2 regions of the Streptomyces sp. SL06 genome follow, and region 2 is predicted to be linked to the other one. Evidence: riboswitches for the same ligand, from Rfam matches in the RefSeq annotation. Region 2 holds a riboswitch; the other holds the start of a gene.

Region 1 (7,240 bases), 4.0 Mb from region 2:
AAGGGCGCGGAGTTCACCAGCGACGGGTCGTTGACGACGTCCTCGTTGACCTCGGTGACCTCGCCGGAGACCGGGGAGTACAGGTCGGAGACCGACTTGGTCGACTCCAGTTCGCCGCAGGTCTCGCCCGCGGACACCGAGGCGCCGACCTCGGGGAGCTGGACGAACACAACGTCACCGAGCGCGTTGGCCGCGTGCTCCGTGATGCCGACCGTCGAGGTGCCGTCCTCGGCGGCCGACAGCCACTCGTGCTCCTTGCTGTAGCGCAGCTGCTGGGGATTGCTCATGGCCTGAATTCTCCTGTACGCGGCGGAGTGCTGATGAAGGCTGATCAAGGGGGTACTGCTGAAACCGCTGGTGAGCGGCGAGAACACGCGCGGGGCGGCGAGGGTGCCCCGACGCCCAGTGTCTACTTCTGGCGCTTGTAGAACGGCAGCGCCACGACCTCGTACGGCTCGTGGCTGCCCCGGATGTCCACGCCGACCCCCGGCGTGCCCGGTGCCGCGTGCGCGGGGTCGACGTACGCCATGGCGATCGGCCTGCCGAGCGTCGGGGACGGCGCGCCGGAGGTGACCTCGCCGACGGCCTCGCCGCCGGCGACGACCGGGTACCCGGCGCGCGGGACCCGGCGGCCCTCGGCGACCAGGCCGACCAGGACCCGGGGCGGCGTGGCGGCGGCGCGCCCGGCGGCCTCGGCCAGTGCCGCGCGGCCGACGAAGTCGCCCTCCTTCTCGAACTTCACCACCCGGCCGAGCCCGGCGTCGAAGGGCGTCAGGGCGGTCGTCAGCTCGTGCCCGTACAGCGGCATGCCCGCCTCCAGGCGGAGCGTGTCCCGGCAGGACAGACCGCACGGGACCAGGCCGACGCCCTCGCCCGCCCCGGTCAGCGCCTCCCACAGCGCGACGGCGTGCTCCGGACCCACGAACAGCTCGAAGCCGTCCTCGCCGGTGTAGCCGGTGCGCGCGATCAGCGCCGGCACACCGGCCACGGTGCCGGGCAGGCCCGCGTAGTACTTCAGGCCGTCCAGGTCGGCGTCGGTGAGGCTCTTGAGGATGCCGGGGGACTCGGGACCCTGCACGGCGAGCAGCGCGTAGGCGTCGCGGTCGTCGCGGACCTCGGCGTCGAAGCCGGCCGCCTGCCCGGTCAGCGCGTCCAGCACGACCTGGGCGTTGGAGGCGTTGGCCACCACCAGGTACTCGCTCTCGCCGAGCCGGTAGACGATCAGGTCGTCCAGGATGCCGCCGTCCTCGCGGCAGATCATGGTGTAGCGGGCCCGGCCCGGCCGCACGGCGCCGATGTTGCCGACCAGCGCGTGGTCGAGGAGGGCCGCGGCCTGCGGACCGGTGACGGTGATCTCGCCCATGTGCGAGAGGTCGAAGAGACCGGCCCGGGAGCGCACGGCGAGATGCTCGTCGCGCTCGGAGCCGTAGCGCAGGGGCATGTCCCAGCCGGCGAAGTCGGTCATGGTCGCGCCCAGCGCGCGATGCGTGGCATCCAGCGCGGTACGGCGGCGTTCGGTACTGCTCATCGGTCGGTCGTCTCCCAGGGCAGGACGGCACGGGCGAGGTCGGTCCTCCCCATCTGTCATCGGAACCTGAGAGGTTCGCCATGACCGCCGCGGCACGGCGGTCAGGACTTGCACCTTGGGTGGGACCGCCGTCGGGGGCGGTCCGCTTTTCAGATGTGCCTCGCCCGCGCGGTAACGGTGCCTGAGAGATTCAAGGGAGGGACTTGCTCCTTCGGCGCCCCGGCGAAGGCCGGGGACTCTCCCGCGCGGATTCAAACGGCCGGTATGCAGTTGGCGCCGCCATCATCGCACGCCCGGCCCGGTCCTGGGCAGGGCCGCACTTGTGACCGGCTTGTGGCAGCAAGTGAACGAAACCGGGAGACCCGCGCATTACCTTCTCTTTACACTCGACGGAGGCGGGAGCCCGAACCGCCCCAGGGGGAGGACGATCACGGTGAACAGCACCACGGCGTACGCCACGGCATTGGGCCCGGCCCTGCCCGAGCAGCCCGCCGCCCCGGCCCGCGCGGTCCGCGCGGAACCGACCGCACCCGTCGTCCGCGACCTGCGGGACCGCGACGGCCGCAGCCCGCACGCCCTGCTCTTCGGCCCCCGGGACCTGGTGGTGATCACCGGGCTGCCCGGCAGCGGCAAGTCCACCCTGATGGCCCGCACCGTGCGCGGCCCCCGGGTCGACTCCCAGGACACCCGCGACCGCTGGGACCGCGGCACGCCGCGCTTAGTGCCGTACGCGCTCTACCGGCCCCTCGTCCGCCTCTCCCACTACGCCGGACTGCGCCGCGCGCTGCGCTCCGGCGGGGGCGTCGTCGTGCACGACTGCGGCACCCAGGCCTGGGTGCGCGGCTGGCTGGCCCGCGCAGCACGCCGCCGGGGCGGCGCCCTGCACCTGCTGCTGCTCAACGTCGGCGCCGGCGAGGCCCTGGCCGGCCAGCGCGAGCGCGGGCGGGCCGTCTCGCGCTACGCCTTCCTGCGGCACCGCGCGGCCAACTCCCGCCTGCTGCGCGCGATCACCGCCGGCATCCTGCCCGCGGGCTGCGCCTCGGCGGTCCTCCTGGACCGGGCGGCGGCGGACACCCTGGTCCGGATCGCGTTCACGGGGTGACGGACGGTGGGCCCTCGGACCGGACGCGTTAGCCTTTTCAGCCACAGCAGCGGTACCAGGCACAGGCGGTAGGCAGATGGACTTCCCAGGGGACCTCCCGGCGGACTTCTCCGCCGGATTCCCGGCACAGACGCACCCCCACCCGCACGGCGGTTGGCCCGGCAACGAGCTGGAGGAGGTGCTGTCCGCCTCGCTCGGCGTGCCCGGCGCGGGCGGCCGGATCGTGGAGGTGCTCGGCCGCAGCTTCGTATGGGTGCCGCTGCCGAACGGCGGCGGGCCGCGCAGCGGCCCCCTCGACCTGCCCTCGCTGGAGATCGACGGCCAGGCCTATGTGCCGGTCTTCAGCTCCGAGGAGCAGTTCCGCCAGGTCGTCGGGGCGCAGATGGCGTACACCGTCGCCCCCGCCGTGGAGTTCGCCCGCGGGCTGCCGCCGCAGCTCGGCATCGCCGTGAACCCGGACGGCGTGGTCGGCATCCCGCTGCCGCCGCCGGCCGTGGCCGAGCTGTGCCGGGCCGGCCGCACCCCGCTGGACGGGGCCGCGGCCGGCGGCCGGGTCCGCCTCTTCGAGCCGGACTGGCAGGAAGACCCGGTGGACTTCCTGGCCGCGGCCGGCGCCGAGTTCGCCGCCGTCGGCGTCGTGCGCAGCGCCCGGCGCTGCCTTGCCGCCGTCGAGACCGCCGACCCGGTCCTGTTCGTCGGCGTCGAACTCTCCCACTGGGAGGGCGACGCCCGCGCCCTGCCCCTGGACGCCCTGGGCCGGGCCCTGACCAGGGTGCCCCTGAAGTGGCAGGTCAACCTGGTCCTCCTGGAGGCGGCCCAGGACCCGGTCTGCGACTGGATGCGGGAGAAGGTCCGGCCCTTCTACGACCGGGAGTTGTGAGGGCCGGCCGGGCGGGCGCACACGCGGGACGACAGCGCGCCCCGAGCGCATGGGCGCCCCCTGTTCGCGGAGCCTTAAGCTGGTCCCATATCCGGGACTTCTCGAAGGGGCGATACACGTGAGCGCCAGCGGCACCACGACCGGGCAGGTCGAGCACATGCTGCGCCAGGTGACCCCCGGGCGCTACGACGCCTACGAGGCCCTGCTCCGCGCGCTCGCGACCCCCACCTCCGGCCAGGTCTGGATGCTCCTGTGGCACGGCCAGGCCGGCGCCCCGGACGCCCAGTACGGGAACATGGAGGTGGAGGGCTTCGGTTACGCGCCCTGTGTCACCTCCGCCCAGGAGCTGTCGGCCAGCGGCTGGAACCGTTCGTACGAGGTGGTCGACGGACTGGAGGTGGCCCGCGCCCTGTACCCGGACCACTTCGGCCTCTGGCTCAACCCGCACGCACCCGGCGGCGGCGTCGGCATCCCCTGGCTGGACCTGCGCCGCATCGCCTCCGGCCTGGACCGCCAGCCCGCCGGGCCGCTGCGGCTGTCCGAACCGGCCATCGAGATCCCTCAGTTCTACGCCCTGCTCACGCAGAACGCCCACCGCACCCCGGCGGTCCGCGCGCTGCGCCGCGCCTGGGTGCAGCCGGCGCTGGGGGCGCCGTACCTCGCCATCGGTCTCGATGTGTACGACACCTCCCCGCCGGCCGTCGACGCGGTGCGCGCGATGATGCAGCAGTCCGTCGGCGCGGTGCCGGACGGGCTGCCGGTGTCGACGGTCGCGATGACCGACGCCCATGACCCGGTCGCCATGTGGCTGCGCGCCCAGACCCGGCCCTTCTACGACCGCGAGGCGCACGCCGCCGCCCCCGCCCAGGCTCCGGCGGGCGGGTACGGATACCCTCCGGCGGGGAGCCGGTACTGACCGTCGCGGGTTCCGAGCTGTGGGTGAAGGGCGACATCTTCGCGCGTAGATCGAAGCGTAACGCCCCATTCTGTTCCTGATGTCCTAACTCGTACGTGTCCGACCCCCGTTACCCACTGTCCGGATAACGGAACACCTCAAACAGCATCACGGTTGCGCATCCATTCCCCGTCAACTCTGGCTACTGATCGCCAAAGCGTTGAAGACTCCCGCAACAAGGGGTGGGAGTTCGCCCCTGTGTACGACGGACTGAACCACGCCGCTACAGCGGCAAGTGCGGGCCGGCTACCGCCGGTTGAGAGGGGTCCCTGCCAGATGACGGCACCATTGCACGAGCCGACCGCGGAAGCGGCCCCGAGTGCGGCCGAGGAAGCGGCGGTTGCCGGCGCCGAGGCCAAGGCAGTACAGGGGCGTTCCCTGGGCCGGATCGCCTGGGAGCGCCTGAAACGGGACAAGCTGGCCCTCGCGGGCGGCGCCGTGGTGCTCCTCCTCATCGTGATCGCGCTGCTCGCGCCCGTGATCTCGAATCTCGTCGGGCAGGACCCCGAGACGCACCACGAGGACCTGATCGACCCCCTCTTCGGCACCCCCACGGGATCCATGGGCGGCATCAGCGGCGACCACCTGCTGGGAGTCGAGCCCGTCAACGGCCGCGACATCTTCGCCCGCATCGTCTACGGCGCCCGGATCTCGCTGCTCGTCGGCTTCCTGTCCGCGATCGTCGCCGTCGTGATCGGCACCGTCCTGGGAGTCCTGGCCGGCTTCTTCGGCGGTTGGGTCGACTCGCTCATCAGCCGGGTCATGGACGGCCTGCTGGCCTTCCCGCAGCTGCTCTTCATCATCGCGCTCGTCTCCGTCATGCCGAACGAGATGCTGGGACTGTCCGGCACAGGTGTGCGCCTGTTCGTGATGATCCTGGTCATCGGCTTCTTCGGCTGGCCCTACATCGGACGCGTCGTGCGCGGCCAGACCCTCTCGATGCGTGAACGGGAGTACGTGGAGGCGGCCCGCTCCCTCGGTGCCGGGCGGTTCTACATCCTGTTCAAGGAACTGCTGCCCAACCTGGTCGCGCCGATCATCGTCTACACGACGATGATGATCCCCACCAACATCCTCACCGAAGCGGCACTGAGCTTCCTGGGCGTGGGCGTCAAGCCGCCCACCGCATCCTGGGGGCAGATGCTCTCGAGCGCGATCGACTACTACAAGTCGGATCCCACGTACATGGTGATCCCTGGCGTGGCGATCTTCATCACCGTGCTCGCCTTCAATCTTTTCGGCGACGGCGTACGCGACGCGCTGGACCCGAAGGGCTCCCGCTGAACTGCCGTACCGCAAAGCTACCCGTGGCACCTGCACGGGGTCTCTCATCTAATCCGGAGGATCCGAGATCGTGACTACCCAACGCACCTCAGGGCGGCGCAAGCAGGCCGTGGCCGCTGCCGCAGTGGTCGCTGCGCTGCTGACCACGGCGGCGTGCGGCGGCGGCGACGACGACAGCAGTGGCGGGGGATCGAAGAACGGCGCTGCCGGCTTCGACGCTGCAAACAACAAGATCGCCCAGGCCGACCAGGCCAAGAAGGGCGGCGAGCTGAAGTTCGCCAGCGCGCAGGACGCCGACTCGTGGGACACCACGCGCGGCTACTACGGCTTCATGTGGAACTTCTCCCGCTACTACAGCCGCCAGCTCGTCACGAACGCCACGGAGCCCGGCAGTGACGGCGCCGGTGTGACCCCGGACCTCGCCTCGGGGCTCGGCAAGGTCTCCGACGACGGCAAGACCTACACGTACACCCTGCGTGACGGCGTCACCTGGGAGGACGGGCAGCCGATCACGTCCAAGGACGTCAAGTACGGCATCGAGCGCGTCTGGGCGCAGGACGTGCTGTCCGGCGGCCCGACGTACCTCAAGGAGGTGCTCGATCCGAAGGACGAGTACCCGGGTCCGTACAAGGACAAGGCCAAGGACAAGCTCGGTCTGAAGGCCATCGAGACGCCGGACGACAAGACCGTCGTCTTCAAGCTCCCGCAGGCCAACTCGGACTTCGAGGAGATGCTGGCGCTCACCTCCGCGTCCCCGATCCGCCAGGACAAGGACACCAAGTCCAAGTACGGTCTGCACCCGTTCTCCTCGGGCCCGTACAAGTTCGAGTCCTACAACCCGGGCAAGGACCTGACCCTGGTCCGCAACACCGAGTGGAAGCAGGACTCGGACCCGGTCCGCAAGGCGTACCCGGACAAGATCTCCATCAAGTTCTTCACCAACGCCAACGAGCTGGACGCCCGGCTCATCTCCGGTGACTACGACCTGGACCTGGCCCAGACCGGCCTGTCCCCGCAGGGCCGCAGCACCGCTCTCAAGGAGCACAAGGAGAACCTGGACAACCCGGTCTCCGGCTACATCCGCTACGCCGTCTTCCCGCAGAGCGTGAAGCCGTTCGACAACATCCACTGCCGCAAGGCCGTGCTGTACGGGGCCGACCACGTCTCGCTGCAGACCGCGCGCGGTGGCCCGGTCGCGGGTGGCGACATCGGCACCAACATGCTGCCGCCGGCCGTCCCCGGCTCGGAGCTGCAGAAGTACGACCCCTACGAGATGGCCGGGGCCAACAAGAACGGCAACGTCGAGAAGGCCAAGGAAGAGCTGAAGGCCTGCGGTCAGCCGAACGGCTTCAGCACCACCATCGCGGTCCGGAACAACAAGCCGGTCGAGGTGGCCACCGCCGAGTCGCTCCAGGCGTCGCTGAAGAAGATCGGCATCAAGGTCGACATCGACCAGTACGACGGCTCGCAGACCGCCGGCATCATCGGCAG
Region 2 (7,240 bases):
GGTCGTCGTGGGTGGCCTCGGACCGCGCGGCGTGGTCGCCACCGCCTCGTACGAGGCGCGGGTCTTCGGCGTCCATTCGGCGATGCCCATGGGCCAGGCCCGGCGGCTGGCGCCCAACGCCGCGTATCTCGTTCCGCGCTTCCAGCTCTACCGGTCGATCAGCGAGCAGGTGATGCGGCTGCTGCGGGAGCTGTCGCCGCTGGTGGAGCCGCTGAGCCTGGACGAGGCCTTCGTGGATCTGGAGGCCGGCGGAGCGGCCCGGGACGCGGAGTCGGCACGGCTGACCGGGGCGAAGCTGCGCGCGGACATCCGCGCCGTCACCGGACTCACCGGATCCGTGGGGCTCGCCGCCTCCAAGATGCTGGCCAAGATCGCCTCCGAGGAGGCCAAGCCCGACGGGCTGGTGCTGATCCCGCCGGGGACGGAGCGGGCCATGCTGGAGCCGATGTCCGTGCGGACGCTGCCCGGGGTGGGACCGGCGACGGGCGACCATCTGCGGCGGGCCGGGATCACCACGGTCGGCGAACTCGCCGAGGCGGGCGAGGACGAGCTGGTTCGGATGGTGGGCAAGGCGCACGGCCACGCCCTGTACGCCATGGCGCTGGCGCTCGACGAGCGGCCCGTGGTGTCCGAGCGGGAGACCAAGTCGGTGTCGGTCGAGGACACCTACGACGTGGACATCCACGACCGGGTGCGGGTCGGCGTGGAGGTGGGGCGGCTGGCCGACCGGTGCGTGCGGCGGCTGCGCGGGTCCGGTCTGTCCGGGCGGACCATCGTCCTCAAGGTGCGCAGATACGACTTCTCCACGCTGACGCGCTCCGAGACCCTGCGCGGGCCCACGGACGACCCGGCGGTGGTGCGGGAGGCCGCCGCCCGGCTGCTGGACTCGGTGGACACCACCGGCGGCGTGCGGCTGCTCGGGGTCGGCGTCAGCGGGCTCGCCGACTACACGCAGGAGGACCTGTTCGCGCAGGCGGCGGGGGACCGGGCCGAGGAACTCGCCGAGGAGCCCGATGCCGAGCCCGTGGCGGCCGAGCAGCCTGCGGCCCCCGCCGAGCGCCGGTGGCCCGCGGGGCACGACGTGCGGCACACGCAGTACGGGCACGGGTGGGTGCAGGGCAGCGGGCTCGGGCGGGTCACCGTGCGGTTCGAGACGCCGTACTCGGCGGTCGGCCGGGTGCGCACCTTTCCGGTGGACGCCCGGGAGCTGACGCCGGCCGATCCGCTGCCGCTGGTCCGGCCCGTGGGGCGAAGACCCGGCGAGGGGGACGGGCAGGCCTGGTCGCGGACGCGGATGCCGGCGGGACCGGCGTGTCGGACGCCGGCGCGCGGACCGGTCCGAGGGGGCCCGTGAGACCGGCGCCAGGCTAGGGGGCGTCGTGTGGATCAGGCCGTGGGAGATCGGCGGTGCTCCTCGGTGCCGGTGAGCGGGGTCCGGTGCGTGCGGCCGCGAGGCGGAGGAGGGAGTCGACGCGGAGCGTCGGCGAGTGACGACAACGCCGCGGACGTGCGTGCCGGGCCCCGTGTCCGCGGCTTGATCCGCACGACACCCCCCAGGACCCGGCGGGCGTGTGTCGTGCGGACGGGGTGTCAGTTCTCCTCGTTGCCCGTGCCCGCGAGCTTGCCGAAGTCGTGGTCGGGGAGCGGATCGGGCGCGGCCACGTCGAGGCCGTAGTGGTGATAGAGCTGGAGTTCCTGCTCCGGCGAGAGGTGGCGGCCGACGCCGAAGTCGGGCGCCTCCTTGATCAGGGACCGGTCGAAGGGCACGCGCAGGGTGCCCTCGACCAGCTCGCTGGGCTCCAGGGGCACGAAGGCGTCCCTGCTGAACAGACCGGTGCGTATCGCCGCCCACTCGGGGACGCCGGTGGCGTCGTCGAGATAGACCTCGTCGACGGTGCCGATCCTGGTGCCGTCACGGTCGAAGGCCTTGCGGCCGATCAGGTTCCGCGGGTCGATGTCAGTACGCACGGGGCCCTCCACTTGGTCGCACTGGGGTCGCACACCAGCCACTGAATCATCCGTAAGTACTACAAAAGAGCACATGGGGGCGGTTGGCCACTCGAAGGCCCGTGCGGCGGCCTCGCTGGTAGGCTGGCAGACGGCTGCTGACCCCGCGCGGGAGAGTCCTCCGAACACCGTCGGAGGCGCCGAAGGAGCAAATCCTCCCCGGAATCTCTCAGGCTCACGTACCGCGCGGACGAGGTCACTCTGGAAAGCAGGGCGGGTGTCGACGGCTTCCGCCCTCACCGACGGTGAAAGCCGGGAGCGCCCTCGGGCCGCCCGGTGAAGCTCTCAGGTTGAGATGACAGAGGGGGAGGCCGTCCGGGTACCCGCGCCGTGGTGCCCCTCGAAGGTCGTCAGACCAGGAGGCCTCCGCAATGACCGCCCATCGCATTCCGCTCTCCGAACTCGAACAGGCAGCGCCGTTCGAGCAGCGCCACATCGGCCCCGACCAGGAGGCCAGGGCCAAGATGCTCGCGCAGGTCGGATACGGTTCGCTCGACGAGCTGACGGCCGCCGCGGTGCCGGACGTGATCAAGAACACCGAGGCGCTCGACCTGCCGGGCGCCCGCTCCGAGGCCGAGGTGCTGGCCGAGCTGCGCTCACTGGCCGACCGCAACCAGGTCCTCGACTCCATGATCGGCCTCGGCTACTACGGCACGTTCACCCCGTCGGTCATCCTGCGCAACGTCATGGAGAACCCCGCCTGGTACACCGCCTACACGCCGTACCAGCCGGAGATCTCCCAGGGCCGCCTGGAGGCCCTGCTGAACTTCCAGACCATGGTCGCCGACCTCACCGGCCTGCCGACCTCCGGCGCCTCGCTGCTCGACGAGGGCACCGCCGCCGCCGAGGCGATGGCGCTCTCCCGCCGCATGGGCGGGAACAAGAAGGGCCTGTTCCTGGTCGACGCGGACGCCCTGCCGCAGACCGTCGCCGTGATCCGGACCCGCGCCGAGCCGACCGGCGTCGAGGTCGTCGTCGCCGACCTGAGCGAGGGCATCCCGGCCGAGGTCGCCGAACGGGAGATCAACGGCGTCCTGATCCAGTACCCCGGCGCCTCCGGTGCCGTACGCGACATCAAGCCGGTCGTCGACCGGGCGCACGAACTCGGCGCGCTCGTCACCGTCGCCGCCGACCTGCTCGCCCTCACCCTGCTCACCTCGCCCGGCGAACTGGGCGCGGACATCGCCATCGGCACGACCCAGCGCTTCGGCGTGCCCATGGGCTTCGGCGGGCCGCACGCCGGCTACATGGCGGTGCGCGAGAAGTTCGCGCGCAGCCTGCCCGGCCGCCTGGTGGGTGTGTCCGTGGACGCCGACGGCAACAAGGCCTACCGCCTCGCCCTGCAGACCCGCGAGCAGCACATCCGCCGCGAGAAGGCCACCAGCAACATCTGCACCGCGCAGGTGCTGCTCGCCGTCATGGCCGGCATGTACGCCGTGTACCACGGACCGGAGGGGCTGCGGGCCATCGCGCGGCGCGCCCACCGGTACGCCTCCCTCGCCGCGGCGGGCCTCGCGGCCGGCGGCGTCGAGATCGTCCACGGCGCCTACTTCGACACGGTCACCGCGCGGGTGCCGGGCCGGGCCGCCGAGGTCGTCCGCGCCGCCCGCGAGAACGGCGTCAACGTACGGCTCGTCGACGCCGACCACGTCTCGTTCGCCTGCGACGAGACCACCACGCGCGCCCAGCTCGGCGGCGTGTGGCACGCCTTCGGCGTCGAGGCCGACATCGAGTCCCTGGACGCGGGGACCGAGGAGACGCTGCCCGAGGCGCTGCTGCGCACCGACGACTTCCTGACCCACCCCGTCTTCCGGCAGTACCGCTCCGAGACCGCGATGCTGCGCTATCTGCGCCGTCTCTCCGACCGGGACTACGCGCTGGACCGGGGCATGATCCCGCTGGGCTCCTGCACCATGAAGCTCAACGCGACCACCGAGATGGAGCCGGTCACCTGGCCCGAGTTCGGTGCGCTGCACCCCTTCGCGCCCGCCGAGCAGGCGCAGGGCTACCTGACGCTCATCCGTGAGCTGGAGGAGCGGCTCGCCGAGGTCACCGGGTACGACAAGGTGTCGCTCCAGCCGAACGCCGGCTCGCAGGGCGAGTTCGCGGGCCTGCTCGCCGTACGCGGCTACCACCGGGCCAACGGCGACGAGCAGCGCACCGTGTGCCTCATCCCGTCCTCCGCGCACGGCACCAACGCCGCCAGCGCCGTGCTGGCCGGCATGAAGGTGGTCGTCGTCAAGACCGCCGAGGACGGCGAGATCGACGTCGAGGATCTGCGCGCCAGGATCGAGCAGCACCGCGAGGAACTGGCCGTGCTGATGATCACCTACCCCTCCACGCACGGCGTCTTCGAGGAGCACGTCGCCGACATCTGCGCCCGGGTGCACGACGCCGGCGGACAGGTCTACGTGGACGGTGCCAACCTCAACGCCCTGGTCGGCCTCGCCAAGCCGGGCCACTTCGGCGGCGACGTCTCGCACCTGAACCTGCACAAGACCTTCTGCATCCCGCACGGCGGCGGCGGTCCCGGCGTCGGCCCCGTGGCCGTACGGTCGCATCTGGCGCCGTACCTGCCGAACCACCCCTTGCAGGCCGCGGCCGGTCCGCAGACGGGTGTCGGTCCGGTCTCGGCGGCGCCGTGGGGCTCGGCGGGCATCCTGCCGATCTCCTGGTCGTACGTCCGGCTGATGGGCGGCGAGGGGCTCAAGCGCGCCACGCAGGTCGCCGTGCTGTCCGCCAACTACATCGCCAAGCGGCTGGAGCCGCACTACCCGGTGCTGTACACCGGTCCGGGCGGTCTTGTCGCGCACGAGTGCATCATCGACCTGCGCCCGCTGACCAGGGCGACCGGCGTCAGCGTCGACGATGTCGCCAAGCGCCTGATCGACTACGGCTTCCACGCGCCGACGATGTCGTTCCCGGTGGCCGGCACGCTGATGATCGAGCCGACCGAGTCCGAGGACCTGGCCGAGCTCGACCGGTTCTGCGAGGCGATGATCGCCATCCGCGCGGAAATCGAGAAGGTCGGCTCCGGCGTCTGGCCCGCCGACGACAACCCGCTGCGGGGCGCCCCGCACACCGCCGGCGCCCTGGGCGGCGAGTGGGACCACGCGTACACGCGCGAGGAGGCCGTCTTCCCGGCCGGTGTGTCCGCCGCCGACAAGTACTGGCCGCCGGTGCGCCGCATCGACCAGGCCTACGGCGACCGGAACCTCGTCTGCTCCTGCCCGCCGCTGGACGCGTACGAGGACTGAGCCTCTCGCGTGTCACGCGGTCGTCTCACGCGGTCGCGATGGAGACCTCCGTCGACTTGATCAGCGCGACGACGGGGATGCCGACGGCCAGCCCCAGGTCGTCGGCGGCGTCCTTGGTGATGACGGCGGTCAGGGCGGCGCCCTCGACGGCGACCTGGACGGCGGCCATCGCGGCGCCGGTGGTGACGGCGGTGACCGTACCCGGCAGCCGGTTGCGGATGGACAGGCCCTCCACGGGCCCGGTGCCGAGGGCGACCTCCGTCGCCTTCACCAGGGCCCGGACGGCGGTCCCGGAGGTGAGGGCGAGATCCTCGGCGGCGTCCCGGGTGATCGCCGCGGTGAAGTCCTGGCCGCCGGACAGGCGGACGCCGACCGTCGCCATGGCCTCGCCCGGGGTGACGGCGGTGACGGTACCGGGGAGCTGGTTGCGGATGCTCAGGCTCATGAGGGCACCGTAGCCCCGCGAGGGGGTTGTGCCGCGTATGGGAGGTTGTGGGGGAGTCCGCGTCACCGTGCCGAGTCCGGCATCGCGTCGCCGGCCCCGGACACGCTTCGGGGCCGGTGCGCGGTGGTGGCCGCGGGCCGGCCCCTCGGTGCGCCGGACGGAGCGGTGTCGCGCCGTCCGGCTCGTGCTCAGGCGGCGGTCATCAGGCCCGCGCCGACGGGGCGGTGCGGGGCGATGGCCTGGCCGTCCGGCAGTAGCTCACCGGTGTCCTCGAAGAGGACGACGCCGTTGCACAGCAGGCTCCATCCCTGCTCCGGGTGGTGCGCCACGAGGCGGGCGGATTCCCGGTCGGCGGAGTCGGCTGAGGGGCACGGTGGCTGATGCTGACACATGAGTCGGGTCTCTCGGTCCGTGGTGATGGGTGAGTTCGCTGTCCGGTCTGTCCCGTGGCGTGAAGCCTCGTTCATGGCCGCCCCCGTTGTCTGAGTCGGTCCGAACCCAGTGTTGCCCTACGGCTCTCGATCCGCAGGTATTTGGCAGCACCGCTTCTCACCTGTTGAGGACGCGTCACCCACGCGGACGGTTCAGCCCAACTGCACTGTCACTTCGGATGGTTCGGCATGGCCGGATAGGGCTAGTCCGCGTGGGTGGGCGAGTCGGACGGGTCAGGCGGGCGAACCCAGCAGCCGGGCCGGCGTCGCCCGGTGGGTGAGGACCGGCAGCAGTTCGGCGACCCGGTGCGGCCGGTGGGCCGCGATGCCGGGGGGCGCCGGTGCCAGCGGTATCAGCAGGTCGGTGGCGGCCGGGTGGCCGGTCGCTGCGTCCGCCGCGCAGTCGCCGTGCAGCCACAGCGTGAGCATGTACAGCCCGGGGACCGACAGCAGCCGCGGCTGGTAGGACTGGGACACCGACTCGGCCTGGCGCAGCGCGTGTTCGGTCGAGGTGACGTAGGGGCCCTCGAAGAAGTGCGAGAACGCCCAGCCGTCGGGGGTCAGCATGGTGTCGGCCGCCGCCACGGACCGGTCGCCGGAGCGGATGAGGAAGCGCCACCCGGCCAGCCGCGTCGCCGTCACCCCCTCCGCGGTGATCCGGTCCAGTACGTGCACGGGCAGCGGCAGTTCGGCGGTGACGGGACCCTTGGCGCCGAGCAGGGCGGGGGTCCGGGCCTCGCGGACCGCGGTGGGCGAGGAGAGGGCGGTGAGGACGGAACGCAGGGCGGGCGCGGGAGCCGGGGGGACACGCAGGGGCATGATGGGTCGCCTCTCATTCGAAGGCACGGTGGCGCGAGGGCGGGGCGGGGCGGACGACGCTGTCAGCTCACGGGGCTGGGGAGGCCGGGGCCCGGGAAACGAGAAGTGGGTGAGGCCTGCCGCGCGTCAACTCGACGGCAGGATCCTTCGACCGTGGGCGCCTGGCCTACTGCCTTGTCCGCGGAGTTTATACGACATGTGTTCAGACTGTGTTTCCGCTAGCCGATTCCGGCAACGAGTACCAGGGTGCATTCGGCCGTCGATATGCGGGAATCCTCCGG

The links. A riboswitch is a leader RNA that binds a small molecule or an ion and turns the genes downstream of it on or off. The one in region 2 is predicted to bind glycine.
Region 1: linked by a shared signal. The riboswitch ahead of gcvT (glycine cleavage system aminomethyltransferase GcvT) and the one ahead of gcvP (aminomethyl-transferring glycine dehydrogenase) in region 2 are both predicted to bind glycine.

Annotation. Positions count from the first base shown of each region.
Region 1 is NZ_JBSYOT010000002.1:2,092,418-2,099,657, reverse strand. It holds gene gcvH (glycine cleavage system protein GcvH) at 1-287, opposite strand, end outside; gene gcvT (glycine cleavage system aminomethyltransferase GcvT) at 410-1,528, opposite strand; glycine riboswitch at 1,572-1,687, opposite strand; glycine riboswitch at 1,688-1,782, opposite strand; gene AC4IHM_RS09360 (AAA family ATPase) at 1,962-2,630, shown strand; gene AC4IHM_RS09355 (enhanced serine sensitivity protein SseB) at 2,707-3,510, shown strand; gene AC4IHM_RS09350 (enhanced serine sensitivity protein SseB C-terminal domain-containing protein) at 3,629-4,426, shown strand; gene AC4IHM_RS09345 (ABC transporter permease) at 4,742-5,749, shown strand; gene AC4IHM_RS09340 (ABC transporter substrate-binding protein) at 5,820-7,240, shown strand, end outside.
Region 2 is NZ_JBSYOT010000002.1:6,136,568-6,143,807, forward strand. It holds gene AC4IHM_RS28170 (DNA polymerase IV) at 1-1,354, shown strand, start outside; gene AC4IHM_RS28175 (PRC-barrel domain-containing protein) at 1,591-1,968, opposite strand; glycine riboswitch at 2,107-2,202, shown strand; gene gcvP (aminomethyl-transferring glycine dehydrogenase) at 2,379-5,264, shown strand; gene AC4IHM_RS28185 (TOBE domain-containing protein) at 5,290-5,709, opposite strand; gene AC4IHM_RS28190 (DUF5999 family protein) at 5,898-6,101, opposite strand; gene AC4IHM_RS28195 (hypothetical protein) at 6,375-6,959, opposite strand.